3 regions of the Buttiauxella sp. S19-1 genome follow, and region 2 is predicted to be linked to each of the others. Evidence: predicted binding sites of a transcription regulator. Region 2 holds the regulator's gene; each other region holds the start of a gene.
The links. The regulator sigma-54, encoded in region 2, starts transcription at its own class of promoters, with help from an activator protein. The targets are predictions, from matches to a motif close to GTTGGCACANNTTTCGCTNT.

Region 1: a site for sigma-54 is predicted at 6,151-6,170, ahead of hycA (formate hydrogenlyase regulator HycA). Genes of this name have one in related genera too.
Region 3: a site for sigma-54 is predicted at 9,217-9,236, ahead of MES37_RS01835 (gamma-glutamyltransferase family protein). Genes of this name have one in related genera too.

Annotation. Positions count from the first base shown of each region.
Region 1 covers NZ_JAHWLU010000065.1:1,978-12,827, forward strand. Annotated here, with positions in the region: gene MES37_RS14760 (formate hydrogenlyase complex iron-sulfur subunit) at 1-369, opposite strand, end outside; gene MES37_RS14765 (hydrogenase large subunit) at 505-2,214, opposite strand; gene MES37_RS14770 (respiratory chain complex I subunit 1 family protein) at 2,232-3,158, opposite strand; gene hycC (formate hydrogenlyase subunit 3) at 3,169-4,977, opposite strand; gene MES37_RS14780 (4Fe-4S dicluster domain-containing protein) at 4,974-5,579, opposite strand; gene hycA (formate hydrogenlyase regulator HycA) at 5,661-6,116, opposite strand; gene hypA (hydrogenase maturation nickel metallochaperone HypA) at 6,700-7,059, shown strand; gene hypB (hydrogenase nickel incorporation protein HypB) at 7,052-7,915, shown strand; gene MES37_RS14800 (HypC/HybG/HupF family hydrogenase formation chaperone) at 7,906-8,166, shown strand; gene hypD (hydrogenase formation protein HypD) at 8,166-9,287, shown strand; gene hypE (hydrogenase expression/formation protein HypE) at 9,401-10,411, shown strand; gene flhA (formate hydrogenlyase transcriptional activator FlhA) at 10,549-10,850, shown strand, end outside.
Region 2 covers NZ_JAHWLU010000002.1:57,825-68,674, reverse strand. Annotated here, with positions in the region: gene kdsC (3-deoxy-manno-octulosonate-8-phosphatase KdsC) at 1-468, shown strand, start outside; gene lptC (LPS export ABC transporter periplasmic protein LptC) at 465-1,040, shown strand; gene lptA (lipopolysaccharide ABC transporter substrate-binding protein LptA) at 1,009-1,572, shown strand; gene lptB (LPS export ABC transporter ATP-binding protein) at 1,579-2,304, shown strand; gene rpoN (RNA polymerase factor sigma-54) at 2,478-3,911, shown strand; gene hpf (ribosome hibernation promoting factor) at 3,934-4,221, shown strand; gene ptsN (PTS IIA-like nitrogen regulatory protein PtsN) at 4,429-4,920, shown strand; gene rapZ (RNase adapter RapZ) at 4,974-5,828, shown strand; gene npr (PTS phosphocarrier protein NPr) at 5,825-6,097, shown strand; gene mtgA (monofunctional biosynthetic peptidoglycan transglycosylase) at 6,103-6,831, opposite strand; gene elbB (isoprenoid biosynthesis glyoxalase ElbB) at 6,828-7,481, opposite strand; gene arcB (aerobic respiration two-component sensor histidine kinase ArcB) at 7,717-10,065, opposite strand; gene MES37_RS00920 (TIGR01212 family radical SAM protein) at 10,116-10,850, opposite strand, start outside.
Region 3 covers NZ_JAHWLU010000004.1:15,050-25,899, reverse strand. Annotated here, with positions in the region: gene MES37_RS01880 (class II glutamine amidotransferase) at 1-428, opposite strand, end outside; gene lpcA (D-sedoheptulose 7-phosphate isomerase) at 598-1,179, opposite strand; gene fadE (acyl-CoA dehydrogenase FadE) at 1,393-3,837, shown strand; gene MES37_RS01865 (amidohydrolase) at 3,947-4,714, shown strand; gene uraH (hydroxyisourate hydrolase) at 4,717-5,052, opposite strand; gene uraD (2-oxo-4-hydroxy-4-carboxy-5-ureidoimidazoline decarboxylase) at 5,049-5,567, opposite strand; partial or broken gene hpxK (allantoate amidohydrolase) at 5,550-6,803, opposite strand; gene MES37_RS01845 (pyridoxal-phosphate-dependent aminotransferase family protein) at 6,803-8,044, opposite strand; gene MES37_RS01840 (MurR/RpiR family transcriptional regulator) at 8,318-9,157, opposite strand; gene MES37_RS01835 (gamma-glutamyltransferase family protein) at 9,273-10,850, shown strand, end outside.

The sequences.
Region 1 (10,850 bases), on a different contig from region 2:
AGGCTTGCTGCACTGGCGGCAGTTGCACAGGTCAAAACGCGCCTGTTGCAAGAAATCTGCTTTGTTCCAGACTGCCAGTTCATATTCCTGAGAAAGCTTGATGGCAGCAGTTGGGCAGACTTCTTCACAGCGTGCGCAGAAAATGCAGCGCCCAAGGTTGAAAGTCCACGCCAGTTGGCCGGCCACCAGATCGGTTTCCACCGTTAATGCGTTGGATGGGCATGCGTTAACGCATGCCGCACAGCCAATGCATTGCTGCGGATTATGTTCCGGTTTGCCCCGGAAGTTTGGGTCCACGGCGATCGGCTGTAGCGGGTACGACTCAGTGGCCACGCCGCCTTTAATGGCTTTTTTGATGAAGTTAAACATGGTGACTCCGGTGTTTTGCTTTGGCTGTATTTGCCCTCACCCCGGCCCTCTCCCCCTGGAGAGGGGGAAAAGAAGGTTCCCTCTCCCTCAGGGAGAGGGTTAGGGTGAGGGTGGTATTAGCCAAAGGCATCTCAATCATTTCAGCGGCGAATTGGTGCGTTCAATGCTGTAGCGCTCAAGCTCTTTGTACGGCACCACTTTGGTCTTGCGCTTACGCACATCAACCACCGTCATGCGGTCGGTACAGGAGTAGCAAGGGTCAAGGCTACCGATGATAAGCGGCGCATCAGAAACAGTGTTGCCGCGCAGCATGTAGCGCAGCGTCGGCCAGTTGGCGTAAGTCGCCGCACGACAGCGCCAGCGGTACAACTTCTGGTTATCGCCGGTCATCGACCAGTGAATGTCATCGCCACGCGGCGCTTCAGAGAAGCCCAGTGCAAAACGGTTTGGAATATAGGTGAAACCGTCTACCGCCAGCGGGCCGCCAGGCAAGTTATCAAGGCCGAAATCAATCATGTTCAACGCGGTATACACTTCGTTGATGCGCACTTTCAGGCGCGACAGCACGTCGCAGCCGGTTTCGCTGTGGACTTCCATTGGCAGCAAACCGTAACCGACAAACGGGTGATCGGCGCGAGTGTCACGGGCATGACCGCTGGCGCGAACCATTGGACCGACGTTACTGAAATCACGAGCGATTTGCGGGTCAAGACGGCCAATACCAACGGTACGCTGTTCGATGTTTGGCGTGCTCATCAGAATATCGACCAGGTCTTTCACTTCGCGGCGCATTTGCTGTGCGAGCTGGCGTGTCTGGATCATGTCGTCTTTCAACAGATCGCGACGAATTCCGCCGATCAGGTTCAGGCCGTAAGTCTTACGTGCGCCGGTGAGGATTTCTGCCATTTTCATCGACATCTCACGTACGCGGAAGAACTGCATAAAGCCGGAGTCGAAGCCGACAAAGTGGCAAGCCAGGCCGAGGTTCAGCAGGTGGCTGTGCAGGCGTTCAACTTCCAGCAAAATCGCGCGGATCATCTGGGCGCGTTCTGGCACCACGATACCCATCGCATTCTCGACAGACGTGGTGTACGCGGTGCTGTGGGCGAAGCCACAGATGCCACAAACGCGGTCAGACAAGAAGGTGACTTCGTTGTAGCCCATGCGGGTTTCAGCCAGTTTTTCCATGCCACGGTGAACATAGAACAGGCGGTAATCGGCATCAATGATGTTTTCGCCATCAACGAACAGGCGGAAGTGGCCCGGTTCATCGCTGGTAACGTGCAGAGGGCCAATTGGCACCACGTTGTTTTTCTTGCTGCCCAGCTCATTGATGAACTGATAGGTTTCCTGATCGCTGGTTGGGGCAGGGCGCTGACGGTAATCCATGCTGTCTTTGCGCAGCGGATACAAATCGTCTGGCCAATCATCGGGCAGCACTAAACGGCGCTCATCTGGCAGGCCAACAGGTTGCAGGCCGTACATATCACGCACTTCACGCTCGCCCCACACCGCCGCTGGCACACGCGGCGTGACGGACGGGAATTCAGGCTTGTCGGCATCGACTTCTACACGCACGGTAATCCAGCATTTCACGCCAGTTTCCATTGAAAGCACGTAATAAACCGCATAGTTGCCGCACAACTGGCGCTCATCGTTACCGAACAATACGGATAACCAGCCGCCCTGTTGGTAGTAAAGCCATTCCACCACTTCTGGCAGCATGTTGAGCTTCACGTTGACGGTGATTTGGTCTTTGGTCTGCCACGCTTCGTCGATCACCGCATGAGGAAATTGCTTATGCAAAGCGGCGAGATAGTGTTGGCCAATCTTTTCTTCAGACATAGATAAATTCTCTTAAATCACGCCGCCAGCAAGGAGACGAAGGCTAAAAAGGCAAAGCCAAAACCGGCCCAGGTAATGCGCGAAGTTTCCAGCATGCGTAAACGCGCCATGCTGTTTTCGAACAGCGCGATAATCAGCACGCCAAGCACCAGCTTAACTGCCGCCAGAACCAGCGCGATGACAAGGCCGCCCCAGCTAAATTCGCTCATCTGGCCCCACGGCAGGAACACGCCAACGAACATTTGCAGCACAACCAATTGCTTGAGGGAAATACCCCATTTCAGCACCGCAAAACCCGCCCCGCTGTATTCGGTCAATGGGCCTTCCTGCAACTCTTGCTCGGCTTCTGCGAGGTCAAATGGCAGTTTGCCCATTTCGATAAACGTGGCGAAGGCACAAGCGGCGAATGCCAGAATCAGCGTTAAACTCTGCGCAGTTGGCCAGTGGTAAATGGTGGAAGCGATATTGCTGATGTGGGTGCTGCCAGCGACTTGCGCGGCAACCCACAATCCCAGAATCAGGATTGGCTCAACCAATACGCCGAGCATCGCTTCACGGCTGGCACCGATACCGGTAAACGGGCTACCGGTATCCAGACCTGCAATCGCGAAGAAGAAACGGGCGATGGCGAACAGGTAGATAAGGGTGATCAAATCGCCCAACGACGGCAGCGGTGAATAGAGGGTGACGACCGGCAGCGCGGTGGCAATCGTTAGCATGACGCCAACCATCACAAACGGCATCAGGCGGAACACCCAACCGGACGCGGCTGGTGCTACGCTCTGGCGGCTGAACAATTTGAACAGGTCACGATATTCCTGCATCACGCCAGGTCCGCGGCGGTTGTGCATGCGGGCGCGGGTTACGCGGGTAATACCAGACAACAGCGGCGCGATAGCAAACAACACCAGCGCCTGAATCATGGGTAATAAAATGAACTTCATCTCAGGCTCCTTAAGCGCAAACCGCAACCAGCAACACCGCCAGCTCAATCATCGCCAGGCGACGGAACGTACCGGCTAAGCAATCGCACTGCCAGCCAGGCACCCATTTCACCGGGTTCAGGGTTTTGCGAAGTTTCAGCAGTGGCGCGAATGCCGCTTTCACTGGCTGAGCAAAACCTCCCGCGGTAATCACCATCGCTTGTTCGTGGTCGTAACCGCAGACCCAGGCCGTGCCGCGTGAGCGGTTTGGCAGGCGGTCGCCACGGAAAATCACCATCAAAATCAATGGCAGCAGCGGGCTGGCAATCAGCAACAGGGTGATCATCGGTTGTGAAACGGTGGTATTTGCGGTTTGCAGCGGTAGCGGAATAGCGTTCTGCAACAGCGGAATCAGCCATGGCGCAGCAACACCGGCAATCACACAACAGGCGGCAAGTGCAGCCACACTCAGGTTCATCAAGAACGGTGCAGATGTGGCGTTTTCAGCTTCGGGTGTGCGCGGTGCGCCCAGGAAGGTAACGCCATAAACTTTCGCCATACACATCACTGCCAGCGCGCCAGTAATCGCCAGGCCTACAGCCAGCAACGGGCCTAAGAAGCGAGCGATAAACAGCGGCAAGGTGCCGAGGTGGAAGAACGACTGGTAAATCACCCATTCGCCCGCAAAGCCGTTAAGCGGAGGCAGAGCAGCCATCGCCATCAGGCCGATCAGCATGGCGATAGAAATCAGCGGCATACGCTTGCCAATCCCACCCAGCTTTTCGATATCGCGATGACCGGTACGGAACCAGACTGCGCCTGCGCCGAGGAACAAGGTAGTTTTGAATACGCTATGGTTGAACAGGTGATACAAGCCACCAATCATGCCCAGCGCAACCAGCGTGGATTCGTTCAGCGCCAGACCCATCAGGCCAACGCCGAGGCCGAGCAGAATAATGCCGATGTTTTCCAGCGAGTGGTAAGCCAGCAGGCGGTTGATATTGTGTTCCATCAGCGCGTACAGGCCGCCGATAAACGCTGTAATCATCCCCAGAATCACCACCAGAATGCCCCACCACAGCGGAATCACGTTGCTGATCAGTGAGAAACTCATAATGCCGAACAAACCAATTTTCAGCACCACTGCAGAAAACAGCGCCGCAGCAGGAGCAGACGCATTGGCGTGTGCCTGAGGCACCCAGCCGTGCAGCGGGATAATGCCTGCCAGTAGGCCAAAACCAACCAGACCCAGCAACCAGACGACGGAGCTGATTGGCGCGCCATTGGTCAACAAATGCAGTTCGGCGTAGCTCAGCGTGCCGTACTGTTTCCACAGCATCCAACAAGCGATGGCCAGTAGCACGGTGCCGAGGCGGCCCAGCGCAAACCACAGCTGCCCGGATTTCTGGCAGCCCGTCAGGAAGTAGCCGCTGAGTGCGACGATTTCTGCCAGCACCACTAACATGCCGAGGTTATCAGCCACCAGTGCCGCAACCGCCGCCGCCATCACCAGGTTCACCAGCAAGCCATTGGCTTTGACTGCCTGATGGCGATGCCAGTCGATATTAAACAGCGAGATAAACAGACCTGGCAGACCCAACGTCACCAGCCAGATGCCGTTAAAGGCGTTGAGCTGTAAATGCAGTTGCCAGACTTGTGCCATACCGCTAAAGCCGGTTAAGGCATCGAAACCGGCAATCAGCACCAGCACCGAACTGATAGCTCCGCCAATCCCGGCGATAAAACCGCTCAGCGGTTTATTAAATGCCGTGATTCCTGCCAGCACTGCGCTTAGCACAAATCCCATTAGTGCCCAATGAATCAGGATAAATGCACTCATTTTTTTACCTCAGGCTGGGTAAACAGGGTGAGATCGCCAAGCGTGGTGCTCAGGGTCAATTCACGTTTGCGTTTGCTTGATTTGGCAATGTCGTTGTTATCAACCACGCGCAGCGCTTTAGTTGGGCAGGTGCGTACGCACGCCGGGCCATCTTCGTCGAAACTGCACAAGTCGCATTTCACGGCGATAGCGCGGATGCCCGGCACCCAGTCGATAAGCGTGCTGACACGCGCAGGGGCTGGCGGTGCAGGAGGCGCTTTCGGGCTGTTGGCATTAGCCGGGATATGAATGGGGCGGCTACCGGAAAATTCGATAGAACCGAATGGGCAGGCGATAGCGCACAGTTTGCAACTGACGCACAGGCTTTCATTAAGCTGTACTGCGCCATCAACGCGTTTAATGGCATTTACCGGACAGACGCCAGCACAAGGCGCATCTTCACAGTGATGGCACATTTGCGGCGCGGAATCATTCGCGTCACGCATCACTTTCAGGCGTGGCATGGATTGCAGGCCGTGCAGGCGGTGCGTTTCAGAGCAAGCCGCCTCGCAGGTATGGCAACCCATGCAGAGTTTGGAGTCGGCGATTATAAAGCGATTCATCATTTTCATCATTTTCATCATTTTTGACGAAATAGTGCCGACGGCTGCCGTTTCGACAGTTTTCGACACCCCGTATGACTATCAAGCCTGAGAGCTTTGTTGCAGTTGGCCCATCGACACAGGCGTGTCGCTGTGAACTGCGCTGTACAAGCTTTCGTATACCGGATGGATTTTTTCGAGGTAATGCTCGAGCACATCGTCGCGACTACGGTTGCTGATGGTGCTATCGATACGGCCTTCGTCATCAAGGATTGCTTTAGCAATCAACACTCTGTCTTCGCCGTTACGCTTCTCGACGTAGTACTCGATGGTGTGGCTGTTGAAGCCTTCTGCCAGGCGGACGTGAATGACGAAATGGTCAAATAAGAAGAAGCGCAGTGAATCATCAGGGTTGCATCCCACGGCGTGATGCAGTTTGGCCTTAGAAAGGGTGATGCCCTGAATCAAGCTATTGCAGTAATGTTGCCACTGCGTGAGCAAGCGTTGGTGCTTGTCGGCAATGTATTCGGCTTTTTCGCTCAGTTCCCAAATGTTCATTATTAAATCACTCTGTTTTTGCTGTTGCGTCTACAGAGCACGTTTCGTGCCAACATTGTATCTTTTTGAAATTATTGATTTTTGTATTAATTGCGAGTGAGTAACCACAGGATTGACATGTCATTTCGACATGTTTGACGGGGGAATGTCAGCATTGTTTATGCTGAGTAAGGTGGTGTTCCGTTCACCCGGGAGATCTCAGGTCCTTCATATATCTGCGAACGGTGAACGTGCCAGGTGGCTCACGCCAGCCCCCTGGCAACCCCGGCGCCCGGTGATTAAATTGCCGCTGCGCGGTAAACCCCAGCTTATCCCCAACGTTCAGGGTCGTTCGCGACTCGCTCCCGGCGATCGCTCTCTTTCGCTGCTCCCGGCAGCTCAGCCCTGACTTATGGGTAACGCTGGGGCAATTTATACCGGGACTCAAGGTCAAAACCGGTTCGGCTTTTGACGTTCACCGTTTCGGTAAGTTCAGGGATCGGTAAACTTTCAGTGAACGGAATAAATTCGGTCTGTCAGAGAAATGGATATAAACCCTGGCATCATCCTTGCATTACCTCCCCCCAGATACCCCGGAGGCAACATGCACGAAATCACTCTCTGCCAACGCGCACTGGAACTCATCGAAGCTCAAGCCCGCCAACACGGCGCGACACGTGTCACCGCCGTCTGGCTGGAAGTGGGTGCTTTCTCCTGCGTTGAACAAAGCGCGCTGGAGTTCTGTTTCGAACTGGTGTGCCGCGACACCCTCGCTGAAGGTTGCCAGCTTCATATCCATCAGCAAGAAGCGGAATGCTGGTGCTATGACTGCCAGCAGCACATCACCTTGTTAACCCAGCTAGTCCGGCGTTGTCCGTTGTGCGAGGGCAGCAATTTACGCATCGTTGCCGATGATGGCGTGCAGATTAAGCGTCTGGAAGTAGAGGAGACGAATCATGTGTAGTACTTGTGGTTGCGCTGAAGGCAACCTGTATATAGAAGGCGACGAGCGCAACCCGCATTCTGGATTCCGTAGCGCACCTTTCGCGCCAGCCGCACGGGCTTTAACGCCAATCACTGGAGTTAAATTTGCCCCCACCGCCGATGAACAAGGCGACCTGCATTATGGCCATGGTGCCGCAGGCACTCACGCGCCAGGCATGACTCAACGCCGGATGCTGGAAATCGAACTCAACGTGCTGGATAAAAATAACCAGCTCGCCATCTATAACCGCGAACAGTTCGCGAAACAGCAGCAACTGGTGCTGAACCTGGTTTCCAGCCCCGGCTCCGGTAAAACAACACTGTTGACGGAAAGTCTGAAACGCCTGATTGGCCGTGTACCTTGCGCGGTGATTGAAGGCGACCAGCAAACCGTAAACGATGCCGAACGCATTCGCGCCACCGGCACGCCAGCGATTCAGGTGAACACCGGTAAAGGCTGCCACCTTGATGCGCAGATGATCCGCGACGCCATGCAACGCCTGCCGCTTGAGCGCAACGGCATTCTGTTTATCGAAAACGTCGGCAACCTGGTGTGTCCGGCGAGTTTTGATTTGGGCGAACGCCATAAAGTGGCGGTGCTTTCGGTGACCGAAGGCGAAGACAAACCGCTGAAATACCCGCATATGTTTGCCGCCTCTTCATTAATGCTACTCAACAAAATCGACCTGTTGCCATATTTGCAGTTCGATGTTGAGAAGTGCCTCGACTACGCTCGCCAGGTGAACCCGAATATTGAAATCCTGCTGGTTTCTGCAACGAGTGGTGAAGGTATGGACGAATGGCTGAACTGGCTGGAGACACAGCGATGTGCATAGGCATTCCGGGTCAAATCGTCGAACGCTTGCCGGATGGCAGCGCCAAAGTCGACGTCTGCGGCATCAAGCGTGATGTCAATCTGATGCTGGTGGGCGACGCCCAAATCGGCCAGTGGGTGCTGGTGCATGTCGGTTTTGCGATGGCGATTATTGATGAAGCCGAAGCTCGTGACACGCTCGATGCGCTGCAAAACATGTTTGAAGTGGAACCCGATGTCGGCGGCCTGTTGTTTGGGGAAGAACGCGGATGATGCATTTTGTTGATGAATACCGCGCGCCAGAAAAAGTCATGCAGTTGATAGACGTACTGCGTGAGCGTGCGCCTAAGCTGGCCTACACAGCACAACGCCCGCTGCGCATTATGGAAGTGTGCGGTGGGCATACTCACGCCATCTTTAAGTTTGGCCTCGATCAACTGCTGCCGGAAAACATTGAGTTTATCCACGGGCCGGGTTGCCCGGTTTGCGTGTTACCGATGGGCCGTATTGACGCATGTATCGAAATCGCCAGCCATCCCGAAGTGATTTTTTGTACCTTTGGCGACGCTATGCGCGTGCCGGGCAAAAATGGCTCACTGATGCAGGCCAAAGCTCGTGGTGCAGATGTGCGCGTGGTGTATTCGCCAATGGACGCCCTGGCGATGGCGAGCCAGAACCCGGAGCGCAAAGTGGTGTTCTTCGGCCTCGGTTTTGAAACCACCATGCCGACCACGGCTATCACCCTGCAACAAGCCAAAACGCAGAGCATCAACAATTTTTACTTTTTCTGCCAGCATATAACGCTGATTCCTACACTGCGCAGTCTGCTGGAGCAGCCCGACAACGGCATTGATGCTTTCCTGGCACCAGGCCATGTCAGCATGGTCATAGGCACAGAAGCCTATGACTTTATTGCCACTCAACATCATCGCCCGCTGGTGGTTGCCGGTTTTGAACCGCTCGACTTGCTGCAAGGCGTGGTGATGCTGGTGGAGCAGAAAATCCATCAGCACAGCAAAGTGGAAAACCAATACAAACGTGTGGTGCCGGATGCGGGTAATAACCTTGCGCAGCAGGCGATTGCCGAAGTATTTACTGTGCGCGGTGATGCCGAATGGCGCGGGCTTGGCACTATCAGTGATTCTGGTGTGCAACTGACAGAAGGTTATCGCCAGTTTGATGCCGAAGACCATTTCAAACCCGCACCGCAGCAGGTTTACGACGACCCGCTCGCCCGTTGTGGTGATGTGCTCACCGGGCGTTGCAAGCCGCACCAGTGCCCAATGTTTGGCAAAACCTGCAACCCGCAAAATGCCTTTGGCGCGTTGATGGTGTCATCCGAAGGCGCATGTGCCGCGTGGTATCAGTATCGCGGTCAGGAGTGCGAAGCATAAAATCTTTTCGTTGGATGACGCTAACGCTTATCCAACCTACAAAAACGAGTCCAATGTAGGTCGGATAAGCGTTAGCGTCATCCGACATAGCCGTCCGACACAGGTAAAAAATCATGAAAACTATTGAACTCGCCCATGGCAGTGGCGGCCAGGCAATGCAAAAGTTGATCGCCGACTTGTTTATGCAGGCGTTTGATAACCCATGGCTGGCAGAACAAGAAGACCAGGCGCGATTACCGCTCGCTGAGTTAACCGCCAGCGGTGACCGCTTAGCCTTTTCGACCGACAGCTACGTTATCGACCCATTGTTTTTCCCCGGCGGTGATATCGGCAAGTTAGCCATTTGCGGAACCGCGAATGACGTTGCCGTCAGCGGCGCGACCCCGCGCTGGTTATCGTGCGGGTTTATCCTTGAAGAAGGTTTGCCGATTGAAACCCTGGAACGCGTGGTCACCAGTATGGCGGCAACCGCCAAAGCGGCGGGTATCGCAGTAGTAACTGGTGACACCAAAGTCGTGCAGCGCGGTGCGGCAGACAAGCTGTTTATTAACACTGCGGGCATCGGTGCCATTCCTGCCGGGCTGAGCTGGGGCGCACAACACATTAGCGCAGGCGATGTGTTAATCGTTAGCGGAACACTGGGCGACCACGGAGCGACTATCCTTAACTTGCGGGAATCGTTGGGTTTAGAAGGTGCGTTGATGAGTGACTGCGCGGTGTTGACTCCGTTAATCGCGCCCTTGTTGAATATTGCGGGTGTGAAAGCGCTGCGTGATGCGACGCGCGGTGGCGTAAATGCTGTGCTGCATGAGTTTGCTGCCTCAAGCGGATGCGGCATGGAAATCACCGAAAGCCAGTTACCTCTGAACCCTGCGGTACGTGGTGTGTGTGAATTACTTGGCCTTGATGCGTTGAATTTTGCTAATGAAGGCAAACTGGTCATTGCGGTTGCGAGGGACGCCGCAGAAAGTGTTCTCGCGGCTTTACAAGCACATCCATTGGGGCAAGATGCCGTTATTATTGGTGAGGTGGTCGAGCGCAAAGGCGTGCGAGTCGCCGGTCTTTATGGCGTAAAACGGACACTCGATTTGCCACATTCAGAGCCGCTACCACGGATTTGTTGACCTAAGCCAGGAACGCCGAGTGCCGTCCTGGCTACACTTGAGCGGTTTCATAATACAAATCGCCGGCGTTTGATTTCGTAGGGTGGATAAGCGCCAGCGTCATCCACCGCCTCCGCACTACCAATTGGATAAGCAAAATGCCATACACACCGATGAGCGATCTCGGGCAACAGGGTTTATTTGATATAACGCGCACCCTGTTGCAGCAACCTGATCTCCCGGCGCTTGCCCACTGCCTGACACAAATGGCAAAGCAGGGCGCACTGGCGGACAGAGTGAATATTCTGCTTTACCATCCGTTGCATCAGCGTGTGGCCTTTTATGGCCTGGATATACACGGCAAAGAACTGCATTACGAAGATGAAATGGTGCTGGCTAATGGGCCCGTGCGGCGTGTACTGTCGCGCCCGGAAGCGCTGATTTGTACCGAAGAAGAATT
Region 2 (10,850 bases):
GACGGTGTCATGTCTGATGGCCTGATTTACATGGGTAATAGCGGCGAAGAGCTGAAAGCATTCAACGTGCGTGACGGTTACGGAATTCGCTGCGTGCTGACTTCCGACATCGAAGTCGCGATTATTACCGGCCGCAAAGCAAAGCTACTTGAAGACCGATGCGCAACACTCGGGATTACCCATCTCTATCAAGGGCAATCTGACAAGCTTTTGGCTTTTCACGATCTATTAGATAAGCTCGCCATCCCCGCGGAACATGTTGCTTACGTTGGTGATGATTTAATCGACTGGCCAGTGATGGCAAAAGTGGGTTTGAGTGTGGCGGTTTCCGACGCTCATCCTTTACTGATTCCTCGTGCCGACTACGTTACACGTATTGCTGGCGGACGTGGGGCGGTCCGCGAAGTCTGTGATCTTCTGTTACTGGCACAAGGAAAGCTTGATGAGGCCAAAGGGCTATCTATATGAGTAAGACCAGACGTTGGGTTATCATCCTGCTTTCATTGCTGGCATTAGTGTTGATTGGCTTAAATCTGGTCGATAAAGACCCCGTTGCTACACCGACGGTAAACAGCAACGAGCCAACCTATCAAAGTGAACATTCCACGACGCTCGCCTACAGTCCTGAAGGGGCTCTGAATTATCGGCTGGTTTCGGAACACGTTGAATATTTTTCTGAGACTGCTATTTCGTGGTTTACCAACCCGGTGATGACGCAGTATGACGAAAACAAAGTGGCAACCTGGTCTTTACGAGCGGATCGCGCCAAACTTACTAACGATCGGATGCTGTATTTGTATGGGAATGTGGTGCTGACGGCTCTGACGCCGGATTCTCAGCTACGCAAAATTACCACGGACAATGCGCAGGTTAATTTAGTCACTCAGGATGTTGCCTCTGATGACCAGGTAACCTTGTATGGAACCAGCTTTAACTCCACCGGCCTCAAAATGCGTGGAAATTTACGCAGCAAAAATGCCGAGCTGATTGAAAAGGTTAGAACATCCTATGAAATCCAAAATAAACAAACTCAGCCGTAATTTAGTACTAACCAGTACGCTTTTAGCCGCTAGTTTTTCGGCATTTGCGTTGACCGGTGATACCGATCAGCCGATTCACATTGAATCTGACCAACAGTCGCTGGATATGCAGGGCAACGTCGTCACCTTCACTGGCAATGTGATCGTGACACAAGGCAGTATCAAAATTAACGCCGACAAAGTGGTTGTGACTCGTCCTGGCGGCGAAGAAGGCAAAGAAGTCATTGATGGTTATGGTAATCCAGCCACGTTCTATCAGATGCAAGATAGCGGTAAACCCGTTAGCGGCCACTCAGCGACCATGCACTATGAGTTGCAAAACGACTTTGTAGTTCTGACCGGTAATGCTTATCTCGAGCAGGTCGACAGCAATATCAAAGGCGACAAAATTACTTATCTGGTGAAAGAACAGAAGATGCAGGCCTTTAGCGAAAAAGGTAAACGTGTCACCACCGTTCTGGTCCCTTCTCAACTGCAGAAAAAAGACGGCCAGGCTCCGGCACCAGCCCCTGCGCAGAAAAAGAGTAACTAATTCGTTATGGCTACTTTAATTGCAAAAAATCTCGCCAAAGCCTACAAAGGCCGCCGCGTCGTTGAAGATGTCAGCCTGGCTGTTAAGTCGGGTGAAATTGTCGGGTTACTTGGCCCAAACGGTGCCGGGAAAACCACCACCTTTTACATGGTGGTTGGCATTGTGCCGCGTGACGCCGGCAACATTATTATTGATGATGAAGACATCAGCCTTCTGCCACTTCATGCTCGTGCTCGTCGAGGTATCGGCTACTTACCGCAAGAAGCGTCTATTTTCCGCCGTTTAAGTGTGTTCGATAACTTAATGGCTGTGCTGCAAATCCGTGACGATCTTTCTGTTGAGCAGCGTGATGACCGCGCTAATGAGCTGATGGAAGAATTCCACATCGAACATTTGCGTAATAACCTCGGGCAGTCATTGTCTGGTGGCGAGCGTCGTCGTGTCGAAATTGCCCGAGCATTAGCCGCAAATCCAAAATTTATTCTTCTGGATGAACCTTTTGCTGGTGTTGACCCAATATCCGTCATCGACATCAAGCGAATCATTGAGCATCTGCGCGACAGTGGGCTCGGGGTGTTGATTACTGACCATAACGTACGCGAAACGCTGGCTGTTTGTGAACGTGCCTACATCGTAAGCCAGGGCCATTTAATCGCCCATGGCACTCCAGCCGAAATCCTGGAAGACGAGCATGTTAAGCGCGTGTATCTGGGCGAAGAGTTCAGACTCTGATAGGGTAGTAAAAATTATAATATTTATACTCAAAATAATTCGAGTTGCAGGTAGGCGACAAGGGAGTTCATCCCAGGAGCTTACTTGAGTAAGTGACTGGGGTGAAGGAGTGCAGTCAACACCCCTGCAGCTCGAAGTATGACGAGTATAACCTGAGGAAGCTCGCTCTGAATATGAAGCAAGGTTTGCAATTACGGCTTAGCCAACAACTTGCTATGACTCCCCAGTTACAGCAGGCAATTCGTCTGTTGCAACTTTCGACGTTAGAGCTACAGCAAGAACTTCAGCAAGCACTGGAAAGTAACCCACTGCTTGAGCAAACCGATCTGCATGAAGAAGTTGAAACTCAGGAAGTACGTGAAAACGAAGCGTTAGATACCCGTGAGGCGCTTGAGCAAAAAGAAATGCCTGACGAGTTACCGCTGGATACCAGTTGGGACGAAATCTACACCGCAGGCACTCCATCAGGAACCGGAAGCGATTATATCGACGACGAATTGCCGGTTTATCAGGGGGAAACGACCCAGTCTCTTCAGGATTATCTGATGTGGCAGGTTGATCTCACCCCGTTTTCAGATACTGACACAGCAATTGCGACCTCTATTGTCGATGCCGTTGACGAAATGGGTTATCTCACAGTTTCTCTGGAAGAAATTCTGGAAAGCATGGGTGATGACGAAATCACCCTCGACGAAGTGGAAGCCGTACTCAAACGCGTTCAACGCTTCGATCCTGTGGGTGTTGCCGCACGTGATCTACGCGATTGCCTGCTCATACAGCTTTCACAGTTCGCTCGCGAAACGCCATGGTTAACCGAAGCCAGCTTGATTGTCAGCGATCACCTGGATCTGCTCGCTAACCATGACTTCCGCAGCCTGATGCGCGTCACCCGTCTGAAAGAAGAGGTGCTGAAAGAGGCAATGTGCCTGATTCAGTCTCTTGACCCACGCCCAGGGCAATCCATTCAGACCGGTGAACCGGAATATGTCATACCGGATGTTCTGGTGAAAAAAACGCAAGGTCACTGGACTGTAGAACTCAATGCCGACAGCCTCCCTCGCCTGAAAATAAACCAGCAGTACGCTGCAATGGGCACCAGTGCCCGCAATGACAGCGACTCGCAATTTATTCGCAGTAATCTGCAAGAAGCAAAGTGGCTGATTAAGAGCCTGGAAAGCCGGAACGACACGCTGCTGCGCGTCAGTCGCTGTATCGTTGAACAGCAACAAGGCTTTTTTGAACACGGCGAAGAGCACATGAAACCGATGGTGCTTGCTGATATCGCTCAGGTCGTAGAAATGCATGAATCGACCATTTCCCGAGTGACCACGCAAAAATATTTACATAGCCCACGCGGCATTTTTGAATTGAAGTATTTCTTCTCAAGCCACGTTAATACCGAAGGTGGAGGTGAAGCCTCCTCGACGGCAATTCGTGCATTGGTGAAGAAATTAATTGCTGCGGAAAACCCTGCGAAACCACTGAGTGATAGCAAGTTAACGACTATGCTATCGGATCAGGGGATCATGGTGGCACGCCGCACTGTTGCGAAGTACCGAGAGTCTTTATCCATACCACCGTCAAATCAGCGTAAACAGTTGGTTTGACTTAACCGATAAGGAAGACACTATGCAGCTCAACATTACAGGACATAACGTCGAAATCACTGACGCACTGCGCGAATTTGTGAGTACGAAGTTTGCCAAACTGGAGCAGTACTTCGATAGAATTAACCAAGTCTATATTGTGTTAAAAGTGGAAAAAGTCACGCATATTGCCGATTCAACGCTTCATGTAAATGGTGGTGAAATTCATGCCAGCGCGGAAGGGCAGGATATGTATGCGGCGATTGACGGTCTGATTGATAAACTGGCTCGCCAGTTAACCAAACATAAAGATAAACTAAAACAACACTGATAATCCGGGCAACTGTTTAAGCAGTTACCCAAAATAATTCGAGTTGCAGAAAGGCGGCTACACAGTGAATCCCCATGAGCTTACTCTGGTAAGTGACTGGGGTGAGCGAGGAAGCCAACGCATATGCAACTTGAAGTATGAAGGGTAAAGACGGCTCGTTGCGTGGAGTAGCGGGCCGTTAGCATAACAGGGTGCTTAGGTGAACTTATGATGAACAACGATTCTGCTCTACAACTTAGTCAAGTCCTGAACAAGGAATGTACCCGTACCAACGTACATTGCCAGAGTAAAAAGCGTGCACTGGAAATCATCAGTGAACTGGCAGCAAAACAGCTCGGCCTGCCACCACAAGTGGTATTTGAGGCTGTATTGACGCGCGAACGCATGGGCAGTACCGGTATCGGAAATGGCATCGCCATTCCCCATGGGAAACTGGAAGAAGATACGACTCGTGCCGTTGGGGTGTTTATTAAACTGGAAACCCCTATCGCTTTTGACGCCATCGATAACCAACCGGTTGACCTGATGTTTGCGCTGCTTGTTCCTGCGGATCAAACAAAAACGCACTTACATACTTTGTCTCTGGTAGCAAAACGTCTGGCTGACAAAACGATTTGCCGCCGCCTGCGTTCTGCACAGAGCGATGAAGAGCTTTATCAGATCATTACCGAAACAGAACAAGGTAGTGAAAGTGAATAATCTGGCTGCGGTCACGGGTATGCCGCAGCAAGAAAAGTTGGGGGAGTGAAAACATGGTGCTGATGATTGTCAGCGGCCGCTCTGGTTCAGGGAAGTCTGTAGCCTTGCGTGCACTAGAAGATATGGGATTCTACTGTGTAGATAACCTACCAGTGGTGCTATTACCTGATCTTGCTAAAACCCTCGCAGAACGCCAAATTTCTGCGGCAGTCAGCATCGACGTGCGTAACATGCCGGAAAATCCGGAGATCTTTGAACAGGCAATGACCAATCTGCCTGACTCATTCTCACCACAATTGTTATTCCTTGATGCCGATCGCAACACGCTGATTCGTCGTTATAGTGACACGCGCCGCTTGCACCCGCTTTCCAGTAAAAATCTCTCGCTGGAAAGTGCGATAGATGAAGAAAGTGACTTGCTGGAGCCATTGAAATCCAGAGCCGATCTGATCATCGACACCTCTGAGATGTCGGTGCATGAGCTCGCGGAAATGCTGCGTACCCGTTTGCTTGGTAAACGTGAACGTGAGCTGACAATGGTGTTCGAGTCCTTTGGCTTTAAACATGGTATTCCGATTGATGCGGATTACGTGTTCGATGTGCGCTTCCTGCCAAACCCGCACTGGGACCCGAAGCTGCGCCCGATGACCGGTCTGGACAGACCTGTTGCTGCGTTCCTCGACCGTCATACCGAAGTCCACAATTTTATCTACCAGACGCGTAGCTATCTTGAGCTATGGTTACCTATGCTGGAAACCAATAACCGCAGCTATCTAACTGTGGCGATTGGCTGTACCGGCGGTAAACACCGTTCAGTTTATATCGCTGAACAGTTGGCAGATTATTTCCGTTCACGCGGCAAGAACGTGCAATCCCGTCACCGCACGCTGGAAAAACGTAAAACATGACCGTAAAACAGACCGTTGAGATAACCAACAAACTGGGCATGCACGCACGCCCAGCGATGAAGCTGTTCGAACTGGTACAAAGCTTTGACGCCGAAGTGATGCTGCGCAACGAGGCTGGCACGGAAGCTGAAGCCAATAGCGTCATTGCATTGCTGATGCTGGATTCTGCTAAAGGGGGTCACATTGAAATTGAAGTCACTGGCCCCGAAGAAGAACAGGCATTGAACGCCGTTATCGCGCTATTCAATGCCGGTTTTGACGAAGACTAATTAGCTCACTTCAACTCATGCTGCGCCATAAACGATTCGCCACCTAGCTGGCGCATCTGGCGCAAAATCCATTGCTGACGCTGGTGTACATAAGCGGAAGGTGCATTCGCTTTAAAGCGAATGGGATTAGGGAGAACGGCTGCGAGAAGTGCTGCTTCTGATGCCGTAAGGCGGCTGGCAGGTTTATGGAAATAGCGCTGCGAGGCGGCTTCCACACCAAAAACCCCATCACCAAACTCCGCGATATTCAGGTAAACCGCCAGGATGCGGCGTTTAGTCCAGACTACTTCCATGCCAAGGGTCAATCCCGCTTCCAGGCCTTTGCGCAGATAACTACGACCATCCCACAGGAATAGGTTTTTCGCCGTTTGCTGAGAGAGTGTGGATGCACCACGAACGCGATTTTCATTTCGCTCATTATGTGCAATAGCTTTTTCAATTGCCGTTACATCAAACCCCCAGTGATCAGGGAATTTCTGGTCTTCTGCCGCAATCACCGCCAGCCCCATCCACGGCGAGATCTCGTCCATGCTCACCCAATCCGAGTGCGCAACATAACTAAAATCACCGCTGAACCAGGCACTAAACTGCCGCTCGACCATCACTGCTGAAAACGGCACCGGCATAAAACTAAACAGGATTATCCCAACCAGCCAAATTCCCGCCAGTGCCAGTAGACCACGCAACAGCCAGCGCTTGAAAAAGCTCAAGAGCGCGATACGCCCTTTCTTCATGCAGTCATATCCACGACGCGGGCCACCAGCTTTTCGATACCCATTGCGGCTTCATCGATACGGGTCGCCAGCATATAAGCAGGCGTGGTCACCACTTTGTGTTCTTCATCAACCACAATATCGTCAACCGGGCACGGAACATGTTCGGCCCCCATTTCTTCAACGACTTCTGCCGTGTCGATATCTGTACCGATAGTCAAACGCACCGGCACATCAAGAATTTTTGGTAACATCACTGGGGCAATACAAATAAAGCCGAGTGGTTTACCCTGGGCATGGCAATCACGAGCCAGACGGCGTAGATCGCTATCAATCTGGCAGTCGCTCCCATGGCTTGCAAAATTACACAAGTTTTTCGCCGCGCCAAAACCGCCAGGCACAATAAGCGCATCCAGTTGACTGGCATCGGCCTGCGCTAATGGCGCTACCGCACCACGAGTAATTCGCGCCGCTTCAGCCAGCACATTACGATGCTCAATAGACTTATTATTAGTCAGGTGATTAATAACATCTGCTTGAGGTTTATCGGGTGCAAAACATACCGCTTCAGCACCTGACCGAGCGATAGCCAGCAGGGTAATCACAGCTTCCTGAATCTCACTTCCGTCGTAGACCCCACACCCACTGAGCACCACACCAATCTTCTTCATTCAGCCATTCCTTTTCATCATGCAAATTTCATCATCAGTTATGATGATTTGATCGCTATGCTTCACACATTTTACTGTTTCATGTAACAAACTATTTAAGATTTGCTATCTTAATGCCTGAGCAGCACACAAGATTATCGGCTGCGCCATTTGGATAAAGACTTATAACTCAACGGCGCAACCTGACTTTTCCCTGGTGTTGGCGCAGAATTCGCGCACCCCGGTTTATCCGGGGTCATTTTTTGGGAGCATTTGCCACCCAGGCTTTCAGAACATCAACATCGTGTTGCCATTCTTGTTTCAACTCTTCAATCCACTCACCGACGTTTTCTGACCATGCAGGTAAGTCCGGCGATTGAATTTGCTGAGCAACTTGCTGCAAGTGACGTAGCCCAACAGACCCTGCGGCTCCTTTAATCTTATGACCTTCTTCCACGACCCCTTTCTGGTCGCGAGCAGTCATATTGGAGTCCAGTACACTCAGATAGCCCGGCATCATTTTTTCAAACATCGCCAGCCCATCAGTAATCAGTTTTGGTCCGACGAGGTCCATATACTGCTCAAGCATTGGAATATCGAGCAATGCTTGCTGCTTTTCACTATTAACTTGAGGCACTTGAGACTCCTTCTTAGACTCTGACTGTTGGTTGTCCCAGAATTTTTGGATCATCGCCATTAACGCCGGAACAGAGAGGGGTTTGCTCAGCACATCATCCATGCCAGCATCCAGGTACTCTTTTTTATCTTTCAATACGTTAGCAGTCAATGCCACCAGCGGTGGTAAATCTTCACGCGCATAATGCGTGGTCAGTTGCCGGGAAATATCCAGCCCCGTCATATCAGGTAACTGGATGTCCAACAGCACCAGGTCATATTCCCCTGGGGTGAATTTTTCTAGCGCTTCTTTACCGGTCATCGCGACATCGACGCTATTGCCGAGCTTCTCAAGCACGGAACGCGCAACAATCACGTTGAGTTCAATATCTTCAACCAATAAGACGTGCAATGCCGGCAGCGGCATTTCATCATCTTCAAGGGTATCTTCAACTTCATCCGCAACACGCGGTGCCTGCACGGTCAGGGTAAACAACGAACCTTCACCGGGCTTGCTGCTAACGGTAATATCGCCACCCATACTCTTCGCCAGACGGCGCGATACCGCCAGGCCAATTCCCGTACCGGTAGCCGGTTTGCCGCCATGACTGTCTTTCACCTGATAATACATGGCGAAGATTTTGTCCTGTTCGTCTTGAGGAATGCCAATGCCGGAATCCTGAACTTCGAAGCGCAACGTGTTTTCTTCTTCATAACACACGCGCACAGCAACCAGTCCTCCTTTTGGCGTGAACTTAACGGCGTTACTGATCAGATTCCAAAGGATTTGGCGCAGACGTGTTCCATCGGTCACCACTTTATGCGGCAGTGGTAACGTAGAGTTCATTTCCAGCTTCAGCCCTTTTTGCTGTGCTTGCAAACCGGAAAGATTCTCTAAATCAGCCAGGAAACCAGTGAAATCAATCGGCTGGTTATCAAGCTGGACTTTGCGACGTTCAAGCTTATCCATATCAATGATATCGTTGAAAATATTACCGAGTGTTATTGCCGATACATGAATGGTTTTGAGGTAATTGGTTTGTTCAGGATTCAGATCGGTATCGAGCAAGATACGGCTCAAACCGACGATCCCATTTAGCGGTGTACGCAGTTCATGGCTGATGGTTGAAATGAAGGTGGTTTTATCGCGACTGGCGCGTTCAAGTGCATCCTGGTAACGCTTGCGCTCGGTAATATCGCGGCCAAAGCCCATCAAACCGTGACGCTTACCCACGCGGTCGTAATACGGCACTTTGCGAATTTCAAAGCAGGCTTTGCGCCCATCGGGGTAATCCAGCCACTGTTCATAGGTGAGCGAAACGTTATGGCGGAACACTTTTTCATCCGTTTCGATAACCTTTTGGGCTGCTTCTGGCGAGTAGACCTCTTCTGGCTTCAGTCTGATCAGTTGCTTCTCACTTTTGCCCGTCAACAACTCCATGGCACGGTTACAGCCTGAAAATTCTTTATCTTCATTACGATAGAAAACCAGATCCGGGGAAGCATCGAGGAATGAGCGTAAAAACGACGATTGCTGCTCAAGCTGAATTTGCGTCTCTTCACGCTCCTGCATCTCAACTTTGAGTTGCTCAAGCATAGTTTGACGCTCATCTTCTGCTTTCACGCGAACGGCAATTTCCTGATTTAATTGCGCAATATTGTCTTTAAGCTGCACATTAAGTTTCAGGTCTCTTTCGCGCATCTCTTCAAGTTTCTGCACCAGTTTTGACAGCCTTTGGCGAGACTCTTCGAGTTGTTCAACCACCACAGAAAGGAAATAGACAGCCCAGGGAGTAATTAGCAGTCCAAAAAAGATAGAGCGGACGACATCAATGCTTTCAACCTGGCCACGTAACAACATCGTCACGGCCATTTGCACCACAATAGCCAACACCACCAGGGCGGAAGCCAACAATAATGAGAAGCGCACTAATCCGAGCTTCACCATCAAATCAACGTAATACTGTGCCAGTAACCGGATTTGCTTCATGGAACGTTTCCCTCGCCTTCAATCAGCTAAATATACCGCACGCTTAGGGATTACGACAGAATTGCTGGGGTCCATGGCGAACCCAATGCCGAGCCTTGTGTTCCATGCTCCGTCAAATACTTATCGATTGCCCCCATTCCGGTCCATCGGTTCTCACACCACAGCGGTGCCAGCAGTGTCGGACGGCGGGCATTGGCAGATATGCGATGATAAACAATATCGATCGGCGTATGGCGAATCATCTCACCTGCGGTAGTCGCATACTCTTCCAGTTCGATGCCTTGCAGTCGTCCTGCCTGCCAACTTTTCGCCATCGTGCTACCGCTGACTATATGGAGTGGATGCAGTTTGATGCCATCCACGCCCGTCTCAACGACTTGCTTGAGCGTTTGCAGGCAATGTTCCTGACCTTCTCCAGGCAGGCCAACAATCAAGTGGCTGCAAACTTTCAAGCCGCGCGCACGGGCACGACGTGTCGTTTCCTGATAACAGGCAAAATCATGCCCACGATTTATTCGATGTAGCGTTTTGTCATGCGCCGTCTGCAAGCCAAGTTCTAACCAGACCTCATAACCTTTGTCATGATATTCACTTAACAAATCGAGCACGCTATCCGGCACACAATCCGGGCGCGTACCAACACATAAGCCGACAATACTGGCCTGGCTAACGGCTTGTTGATACATCGAGCGAAGCACCTGCACTTCTGCCCACGTACTGGTGTAAGCCTGAAAATAAGCGAGATAGTGTTTTGCCCGGTTTACCAGCTGTGACTGGCGTTCGAG
Region 3 (10,850 bases), on a different contig from region 2:
TGTGTCAGCTTATGCAGCAGCCAGCAAAATGCTTGTTCACTGTCAGTTTCACCGATTGGACGGAACGGCCCGGTATCAAGAGAGCGATGTCCTTTAAGCTGGCCATTGTGGGCATAAGTCCAGTTACGGCCCCATAGTTCACGCGTAAACGGATGGGTATTCTCGAGCGCCACTTTACCGCGGTTTGCCTGACGAATATGTGCGACTACTGAACAGGATTTGATCGGATAATCCTGCACAAGTTTAGCAATGGGTGAATTAAAGCTGGGTTGCGGATCTTTGAACGTGCGGCAGCCTTTACCTTCATAAAAGGTAATTCCCCAGCCATCTTTATGTGGCCCTGTTCCACCGCCACGCTGTACCAACCCAGTAAAACTAAAGCAAATATCCGTTGGTACGTTGGCGCTCATCCCGAGCAGTTCGCACATATTAACCTCCCACTACTCATTCTTTTGTTTTCACCTTCTCCCTGGGAAGAAGGCAGGGATGAGGGCGACCCGAACCTGAGGACAAACTCAATATTCAGGTGCCATCTTTTCACCCTCACCCTAACCCTAACCCTCTCCCTGATGGAGAGGGAACAAGATCAGGCAGAACTTAAGCTTTAACCATCTCTTTTTCGATAAGCTGGATCAGGATGTGAATCACTTTAATGTGAATTTCCTGAATGCGGTCAGCGTAACCAAAGTGCGGAACGCGAATTTCAACATCCGCAGTGCCATCCATTTTGCCACCGTCTTTCCCGGTCAGGGTAATGACTTTCATGCCTTTCGCACGCGCAGCTTCAATGGCTTTAATCACGTTGCCGGAATTACCTGAAGTGGAGATCCCCAGCAGCACGTCGCCTTCACGCCCAACCGCTTCAATGTAACGAGAGAATATATACTCGTAGCCAAAATCGTTGCTCACACAAGAGATGTGGCTGACATCAGAAATAGCGATTGCCGGGTAGCCTGGGCGGTTTTCACGGTAGCGACCTGTCAGTTCTTCAGCAAAGTGCATTGCATCGCAATGTGAGCCGCCGTTACCGCATGACAGCACTTTGCCGCCTGCTTTGAAGCTATCAGCCAGCAGTACTGCTGCACGCTGAATCGCGTGAATGTTAGCGTCATCTTTCAGGAAGTTAGCCAGTGTTTCTGCTGCTTCATTCAATTCGTTACGAATAAGATCCTGGTACATGAGGATGTCCTTCAGCATTTTTCGATTGATTAACCCAAGCAGTTTACCGGATAGCGCGAGAAGCGCCATAACCTCCTTCTTTTGCAGTTCTGTGCGGTAACAATGTGAGCAAGGTTGTAATTATTTTGTGAACATATTGCTAAAAAAAACCACATGAACTAAAACCAATACATCCAAGTGGTCAGACCTCCTACAAGCAAGGGAGTTTCCTATATGTTGATTTTGAGTATTGTTGCAACGGTTGTTCTCCTCGGTGTGCTTTTCTATCACCAGGTCAATTTACTGCTCAGTAGCGCAATTTTGCTGGTGTGGACGGCAGCGCTTGGTTTCGCCGGTATCTGGTCAATCTGGGTGCTCGTTCCGCTGGCGATAATTCTGGTGCCGTTCGTCTTTACACCAATGCGTAAATCTTTAATTTCCGCTCCGGTATTCCGTAGCTTCCGTAAAGTCATGCCGCCAATGTCACGTACCGAAAAAGAGGCTATCGACGCCGGTACAACCTGGTGGGAAGGTGACTTGTTCCGCGGTAAACCAGACTGGGAAAAACTGCATAACTACCCGCAGCCAAAACTGACTGAAGAAGAACAAGCCTTTATCGATGGCCCAGTTGAAGAAGCCTGCCGTCTGGCGAATGACTTCCAAATCACACACGAAATGGCAGATTTACCGCCAGAGTTGTGGGCTTATTTAAAAGAACATCGCTTCTTCGCGATGATCATCAAGAAAGAGTACGGCGGCCTGGAGTTTTCTGCTTACGCGCAATCTCGCGTACTGCAAAAACTGTCTGGTGTTTCCGGCATTCTGGCGATTACCGTAGGTGTGCCTAACTCATTAGGTCCAGGCGAACTGCTGCAACATTACGGTACTGAAGAACAGAAAGATCATTACCTGCCACGCCTGGCTCGTGGGCAAGAAATCCCTTGCTTTGCATTAACCAGCCCAGAAGCCGGTTCTGATGCAGGCGCGATTCCTGATACCGGCGTGGTTTGCATGGGCGAATGGCAAGGTCAGCAAGTTCTCGGCATGCGTCTGACCTGGAACAAGCGCTACATCACGCTGGCACCTATTGCCACTGTTCTGGGGCTGGCATTTAAATTGTCGGATCCGGACCATTTGCTGGGCGATGAAGAAGAACCAGGCATTACCTGTGCGTTAATTCCAACTCACACTCCGGGAGTGGAAATTGGTAAACGCCACTTCCCGCTCAATGTGCCATTCCAGAACGGTCCAACTCGCGGTAAAGACATTTTCGTACCGATTGATTACATCATCGGTGGTCCGAAAATGGCCGGTCAGGGCTGGCGTATGCTGGTGGAATGTCTGTCCGTTGGCCGCGGTATTACACTGCCTTCCAACTCTACCGGTGGTTTGAAATCTGTGGCGATGGCAACGGGTGCTTATGCTCATATCCGCCGTCAGTTCAGAATCTCTATCGGCAAAATGGAAGGGATTGAAGAGCCACTGGCACGTATCGCGGGTAACGCGTATGTGATGGATGCAGCCGCTTCACTGGTGACCTACGGCATCATGCTTGGCGAAAAACCAGCGGTTCTGTCTGCCATCGTGAAGTATCACTGTACCCATCGTGGCCAACGCGCCATTTTGGATGCGATGGATATTGTCGGCGGTAAAGGCATTATGCTGGGCAATTCTAACTTTGTGGCACGAGCTTATCAGGGCGCACCTATCGCCATTACCGTGGAAGGCGCAAACATCCTGACTCGCAGCATGATTATCTTCGGCCAGGGTGCTATTCGTTGCCATCCGTATGTTCTGGATGAAATGACGGCGGCGCAAAACAATGACGTTAACGCGTTCGATAAGTTGTTGTTCAAACATATCGGCCACGTCGGCAGTAACAAAATGCGCAGCCTGTGGCTGGGTCTGACCAACGGCCTGACCAGCGCCACACCGACTAACGATTCAACCAAACGCTACTATCAGTATATGAACCGGCTGAGTGCCAACCTGGCGTTGCTGTCTGATGTATCGATGGCCGTGTTAGGCGGTAGCCTGAAGCGCCGTGAACGTATCTCGGCTCGTCTGGGTGATATTCTGAGCCAGCTGTACCTCGCTTCTTCAGTACTGAAACGTTATGACGACGAAGGCCGTAACGAAGCGGATCTGCCGCTGGTTCACTGGGGCGTTCAGGATGCGTTGTATCAGGCAGAACAGGCGATTGACGATCTGCTGCGTAACTTCCCGAATGCGTTCGTGGCTGGCATGTTGCGTGTGGTTATCTTCCCACTTGGCCGCCGTTACGATGCACCATCGGACAAGCTGGATCATAAACTGGCGAAGATCATGCAGATCCCATCAGCGACACGTTCACGCATTGGTCGCGGTCAGTATCTGACGCCAAGCGAGTTCAACCCGGCAGGTCTGCTGGAAGAAGCACTGATGGACGTAATGGCTGCCGAGCCAATCCATCTGCGCATCTGCAAAGAAACCGGGCATAACCTGCCATTCACTCGCCTGGATGAACAAGCGAAACAGTGGCTGGCGGAAGGCAAAATCAACGCAGACGAAGCGGCGATCCTTACCAAAGCCGAAGCAAGCCGTCTGCGCAGTATTAATGTCGATGAGTTCGAACCGGAGGAGCTGGCAACCATGCCAGTAAAGGTGCCGGAAAAGCATCGTAAGATTGAAGCCGCATAACACTCGATAGTTTAAAAAACCCCGTTCGCGGGGTTTTTTATTGCCCAACAAAAGGCAGTTAACTCATGCTAAAGTGAATGAAAGACTGTTTATCATGAGGCTTCCGATTGTGTCTGGTTTGAAAATTACCGTTCTGCAACAACCGCTAGTCTGGATGGATGGCGCAGCCAACTTACGTCAGTTCGATGTGCTGTTAGATGGCATTCATGGCCGTGACCTGATTGTCTTGCCGGAAATGTTCACCACCGGTTTTGCCATGGAAGCCGCCACTCAGTCGCTCGCCGAAGAGGAAGTGATTGACTGGATGCAGTTTAAAGCCCAGCAAACGCAGGCGATGATTGCCGGAAGCGCAGCGCTGCAAACTGAACGCGGACCGGTGAACCGCTTTCTTCTTGTTCAGCCGGACGGCAAAGTCCATTTCTACGATAAACGTCATTTATTCCGCATGGCGGATGAGCATCATCATTATCAGGCGGGTGAAGAGCGCGTTGTGGTCGAATGGCGTGGCTGGCGTATTTTGCCGCAGGTCTGTTATGACTTGCGTTTCCCGGTATGGTCACGCAATCGCAACGATTATGACTTAGCCCTGTATGTCGCAAACTGGCCAGCACCGCGTTCGCTGCACTGGCAAAGTTTGCTGATCGCTCGTGCGATTGAAAACCAGGCGTATGTTGCTGGCTGTAACCGTGTCGGCACTGATGGAAACGGGCATCATTACCGTGGCGACAGCAAAATTATTAACCCGCAAGGCGACATTCTGGCAAATGGTGAAGCCCATAAAGCGATGCGCCTGGATGCCGATTTGTCGCTGATTGCCTTGCAGGAATACCGTGAGAAATTCCCTGCCTGGCAGGATGCCGATCCGTTTATCCTCTAGTATTAGCTTCCCCGATACGTCGACCACGACCACGGGGAAATCAAAAATGGCAGGTGATAATGCCCGCCATTTTGCGTAATCACGAAATCGATTTGCGCGGAGGGATACAACGTTTCTCTGTTCGTCGCCGCAAAATACTGGCCGATTTCTGCAGTCAGACGATAGCGCCCTGCCGCTAATGGCGATTGAGTGAAATCCTTCAAACGCCCATCAACATCCGTAACACCCTGAGCGATAATTACCCAGGTTTCTGCGTCCTGTTGTTCCAGGCGAATCACCACATTGACCGCCGGTTTTCCCAACGCAGTATCCAGAATATGCGTACTCAATTGGCTCATTGTGCAAACACTCCTTCCAGACGCAACAAGGTGATTTGGCGTAGTTGTTCCAGAGCTTCCACTTCTTCTTCCACGGCGGAGTTTTTCAGGCGGCGGTAGAGTTCACCCAGAATTTCTTCACCGCAGCGCCCCTTGGCGCGAATCAAAAACACGCGCCCAAACCGCGCTTCGTATTCGGAATTTCCCTGCGCCAGAGCCACAATTAACGCGCTGTTTTGTCCATCAACAACGGATTGTTCATTTTTTGAAAGCGCCGCTTCTTTGCTGTTGCCTTGCGCCTTTTCGCCAATCCGTGGATGGGCGCTCAGCGCCTGATTCAGCTCAGTCGTTCCCCAATCCTCGGTCAATTGCGCAGCATAATGCTGCAACACGTCGATGGCTGAAAATGGCCGCGCAGCCACTAAATGCTCAGCCCACGCGGGTATCGCAACGCATGGCGTGATAAGGCTAAGCGCTTCATGCTCTGGCGCTTCGTTAAATTCTGCCAAAGCATTTTTCGCAGCCAGCGCGATCACCGTTTGCGTATAAGCCTGCACTGCCTGCATCACATCCGCTTCCATCACCGACTCAGCCGGATGGTGGCTGATCCCGCGGTCACAACGCACAAACAACATGCCTGAAGGCCAGCATTCAGCAACCGCAATGGCATCATGCCCTGCCCCACTTGGTAGCGACAAACTGCGGCCTTGCACCGTAGTAATTGCGGAACTTAGCTGCTGCTGTAAATGAACATCACATGGCGTCGCCGGAATCGAATAATAGGTTTCAGCACTGAACGCAACTTCACGCGAGGCGGCGATTTTATCGGCCTCGTTTAAGAGATTTTCCAGCAACGCTTCGAGGTCAGAATCTCGCGGGCTGCGGATATCCAGAGTGAGTTGAACTTCACCGGGGATGACATTCGCCGCACCGGGTAAACATTGTAGCGACCCGATAGTGGCGACAATGTCTGGGGCATAAGCGCGCGCTGCACTTTCAACGAAGGTCATCCAGGCCACCGCCGCCGCAAGCGCATCTTTACGAATCACCATTGGCACCGTGCCTGCATGCCCTGCTTCACCCGTGAAGCGGCACTTTAAACGACGAGCGCCGTTGATGGCTGTTACCACGCCAAGTGCCAGGTTTTCACGCTCCAGCACCGGCCCCTGCTCAATGTGTAACTCAAGATAAGCGCTGAATTCTTCCGGGCGGCGTGCCGCACTGTGAATCCGCGACGGATCAATACCTGCATTCACTAACGCCTGAGCAACACTGATTCCCGCTGCATCTTCACAGGCTAGCCAATTATCCGGCCATGTTCCGGTAATCCCACGGCTCCCCAACAACGTGATACCAAAACGCGTCCCTTCTTCATCAGCAAAGCCGACGATTTCAATCGCCTGCTCAAGCTGGAGATCGTGCTGATACAAGAAGGCGACAACTTCCAGTGCGCTTAACACCCCTAACATGCCATCGAAACGCCCGGCATTGCGCACGGTATCCAGATGTGACCCTAGCAAAATCGCCTGAGCACCTTCTCTTGCACCTTCGTAGCGCCCGCAAATATTCCCTACCGCATCCTGCCAGGTGGTCATTCCGACCTGTTCCATCCAACTGGCGACCAAATGGTTGGCACGTAAATGTTCGGTTGAAAGGTAGACACGCGTTAACTGGCCCGGGGTTTCGCTAATTTGCGCCAGCTCATCTGCTCGCTGCATGACGCGTTTCGCGGCCAGACTTGCCTGTGCGGCATTCATCGCAAGTTTTACCATCAGCGATTTTCCTGAGAATAGACATCCCACGCCGCCTGCATTGCAGCCCCTTGCGTCGTTTTAAAACCGAGGCGATTCAAGACGGCTTCAAGCGCGGTCAGCGTTTGCAGCACGCAATCTTTACGCGCGTTATAACCCATGGTGCCAATGCGCCATATTTTGCCTTGTAGCGGGCCAAATGAGGTGCCGATTTCGATATGGAAATCATCCAGCAGCATTTTGCGCACTTCTTCGCCGTGGACGACAGATGGGATCACCACGCCCAGTACGTTATTCATTTTATGTTGCAGATCGCCGAAAGTTTCCAGACCCATGCCCTGAATCCCGGCCACCAGCGCACGTCCGTGCAACTCGTGGCGAGCGATGCCCACATCCAGACCTTCTTCGAGAATAATGCGCGCGCATTCACGTGCGGCGAACAGCATGCTGGTGGCTTCAGTATGGTGGTTGAGACGTTCCGGTCCCCAGTAATCCATCACCATGCCAAGATCGAAATAATTCGAGTAGATCATTTCGTCATCGCCATCCTGATGCGCAGAGGTGCGGATCCCTTCTTCGATACATTTACGGCGGCGAATCACTTGTTCCATTTGCGGGCTGAGAGTGATGGGAGAACTACCAGATGGGCCGCCAAGGCATTTTTGCAGCCCCGCCGAAACGGCATCTAATCCCCATGCGTCGGTTTCCAGCGCGTTACCGCCAAACGAAGCGGTCGCATCGGTATAGAACAACACGCCGTGGCGGCGGCAGATTTCGCCCAGTTCAGCCAATGGCTGCAACATAGTCGTAGAAGTGTCGCCCTGAACGGTCAGCAGTAAACGGGGTTTAACACTTTTGATAGCATCTTCGATTTGGTCAGGCGTAAACACTTCGCCCCACGGCACTTCAATGGTGTGAACTTCAGCGCGGCAGCGGCGGGCAATTTCACATAGCAGATGACCAAAACGCCCAAACACCGGCACCAGCACTTTGTCACCAGGCCGAATAGCCGAAAGTAGAATTGCTTCAATGCCGGAACGGGAAGTGCCGTCTACCAGCATCGTCCAGCGGTTTTGGGTACGGAAAAGCTCGCGATACAGCACCATCACTTCATTCATATAGCCGGTCATGACCGGGTCATATTGCCCAATTAACTGGCTCGCCATGGCGCGTAATACACGCGGATCGGCATTAATGGGTCCCGGCCCCATCAATAAACGATGAGGTGGATTAATTTGTGTGAAGTGCTGAATATCGAACATGGCATTTCCTTTTATTCTGCGTGAAACAAAAGATTCTTTATTGAAATATTCTGCAACTAATGTGCCACCAATTTTTGTGAAAGACAAAAGAAGAAAAGAGACAGATGACATACCTCTTCGTAGGTCGGATAAGCAGCAGCGTCATCCGACAAAAGCGGCGAAAATGGTGGATGACTCTGCCGCTTATCCACCCTACAAAAACCCGTTCACTGACTCTTCATCTCTGAACCAGAATGGTTCCCATGATGCGTGCAAATGCACCACTAAAGTGCATTACCGTTGTTCCAGCTCATCCAGTTCGGAATACAACTCAGCAATATGATGAATACGCTGGCGACCGGTGGTTAGCGCCTCGTGGAGTACCGCATTAGACAACAAGTTCACCAGGCTCATCGCGCTGCTATAGCTATCAAAAGCTGAAACGCTATCAAGCGGTGCTGCAAAGTGCCAGCGGCAGAATGGCGTAAGACCTGAGCCTTGCGCTTCGCTCATTACCAGCAACGGTATCTGGCGCTTATGCAGGTTTGCCAGCAATGGCTTGATAATTCTCGGCCTTCTGCGAAACGCGATAGCAATAACGCAATCCTGCTCACTGATATCCACCACTTCTTCTGCCAGCGTCTGGCCCGGTTGCGGCAGTAACCAGACATCGTTGCGAGTCTGCAATAACTGTTGGCGCAAATGCGTCGCCACTGGCCATGAATTCCTTAAGCCAATGATGAAGATACGTTTTGAGGTATTAATCGCACTCACGACATCGGCAAATTGCTGCGTATCCAGCAGGCTAACCCACTGCGTCAGGTTGGCCATTTCTTGCTTATAATGTCGTGCTAATAAGGTGTTTCCCTGCACTGCATCACGGTTTTCTGTCAGCGGCATTCCGCTCTGGCGCAAGGTACGTAACTCTTCACGCATATCTTTGTAACGGTCATAGCCCAAACGCTTAAATAAACGGCTAACCGTGGCTTTTGATACGCCAGAAAGGCGAGCAAGTTCCGCGCTGTTGTAGCTAATCAGGTCGTCAAAATGATCGAAAATAAATGTGGCAACACGTTGTTCTTGCGGAGAAAGCTGCTCATATGTCGCTCTTAAACGCTCATCTAATTGTTTCATTATGACCTCTGTAACTTTTGTTTCACTCGAGCCTGGCACAGTGAAATCAACCGCGTCAACCTGGAACATCTTTTGCTTAAAGATAACCCCGTCTTCCATTCTGAGAGATAACACGATGATGCAAAGCAATATGGCACCTTCCGGCATGGCGGTGACTCCGCACCATTTGGCCAGTGAATCCGCATTATCCGTGCTACGCCACGGGGGGGACGCCATCGAAGCGATGGTCGCGGCGGCGGCAACTATCGCCGTAGTTTATCCGCATATGAATGGTATTGGCGGGGATGGCTTTTGGTTGATCGTGCCGCCAGAAGGCGAACCGATTGCCATTGATGCCAGCGGTGCAGCAGGTTCGCTTGCCTCACTGGAGTTTTACGCCGGTGAAAACGCAATCCCACATCGTGGCCCAAAAGCGGCATTAACCGTACCTGGCACGCTAAGTGGTTGGGACGAAGCGCTAAAAATTGCCGGGCAACTCGGTGGCGGGCAATTACCTCTCTCGCGTTTATTGGCTGACGCCATCCGCTATGCGGCAGATGGTATTCCGGTGACCCAATCTCAGGCGCTCGCCACACACAGTAAATATGACGAACTGGTTAACATCACCGGTTTTGCCGAAACCTTTCTGGAACGAGGCGAAATCCCACGCGCGGGCAGCCGGTTTACTCAACCACGGCTGGCCGAAACGCTGACACGCCTGACCGTTGAAGGGCTTGATAGCTTTTATCGCGGGCCATTAGCCACACTGCTTGCCGAAGAACTCGCTGATTTAGGGATGCCGATTAACTTACAGGACCTCGCCGCCCAGCGTGCAAAACGCCGTATTCCGCTGCATCTGCACCACCAGCAGGGTGAGATTTATAATATGACGCCGCCAACTCAGGGCCTGGTTTCACTGGCGATTCTGGGGATCACCGACCATTTAGAGATGGCGCAAGCCAACGAAACCCAAACGGTTCACCGTATCGTCGAGGCCACTAAAAAAGCCTTCGCCCTGCGCGACAAATACATCACCGATCCTCGTCATATCACGACATCAATCCAAAGCCTGTTAGATCCCGCGCCACTTGCGGCGCTGGCCGCAGAAATTGATGACGGTAAAGCCGCAAACTGGGGAACCGGAAAAGGCCCTGGCGACACAGTCTGGATGGGCGTGATTGATAGCAGCGGCCTGGCCGTTTCGTTTATTCAAAGCATTTATCACGAGTTCGGAAGCGGCGTGGTTCTGCCAAAAAGCGGTGTGCTTTGGCAAAACCGTGGCGCAGCTTTCAGCCTCAACCCCGATAGTCTGTTAAGTCTTGCGCCCGGTAAACAGCCGTTTCACACCCTGAATCCGGCAGCGGCCCGCCTGGCTGATGGACGGACGATGGTGTATGGCTCGATGGGCGGCGACGGGCAACCGCAAACCCAGGCAGCCATTTTTACCCGCCATGTGATTCAGGGTATGCCGTTACAGGAAGCCGTTAGCGCCCCGCGCTGGTTACTGGGCAGAACCTGGGGGCAAGCCTCAGACAGCCTGAAATTAGAAGCCAGATTTAGCCAAGAGACTTTCGACACCCTGCGCCAGTTAGGGCATGAGGTTGAGTCTCTGCCAGATTTTAGTGAAGCCGTCGGCCATGCGGGTGCAATTGTGCGCCATACCAATGGCATGCTTGAAGGGGCTTACGACCCGCGCAGCAACGGCAGCGCGGCA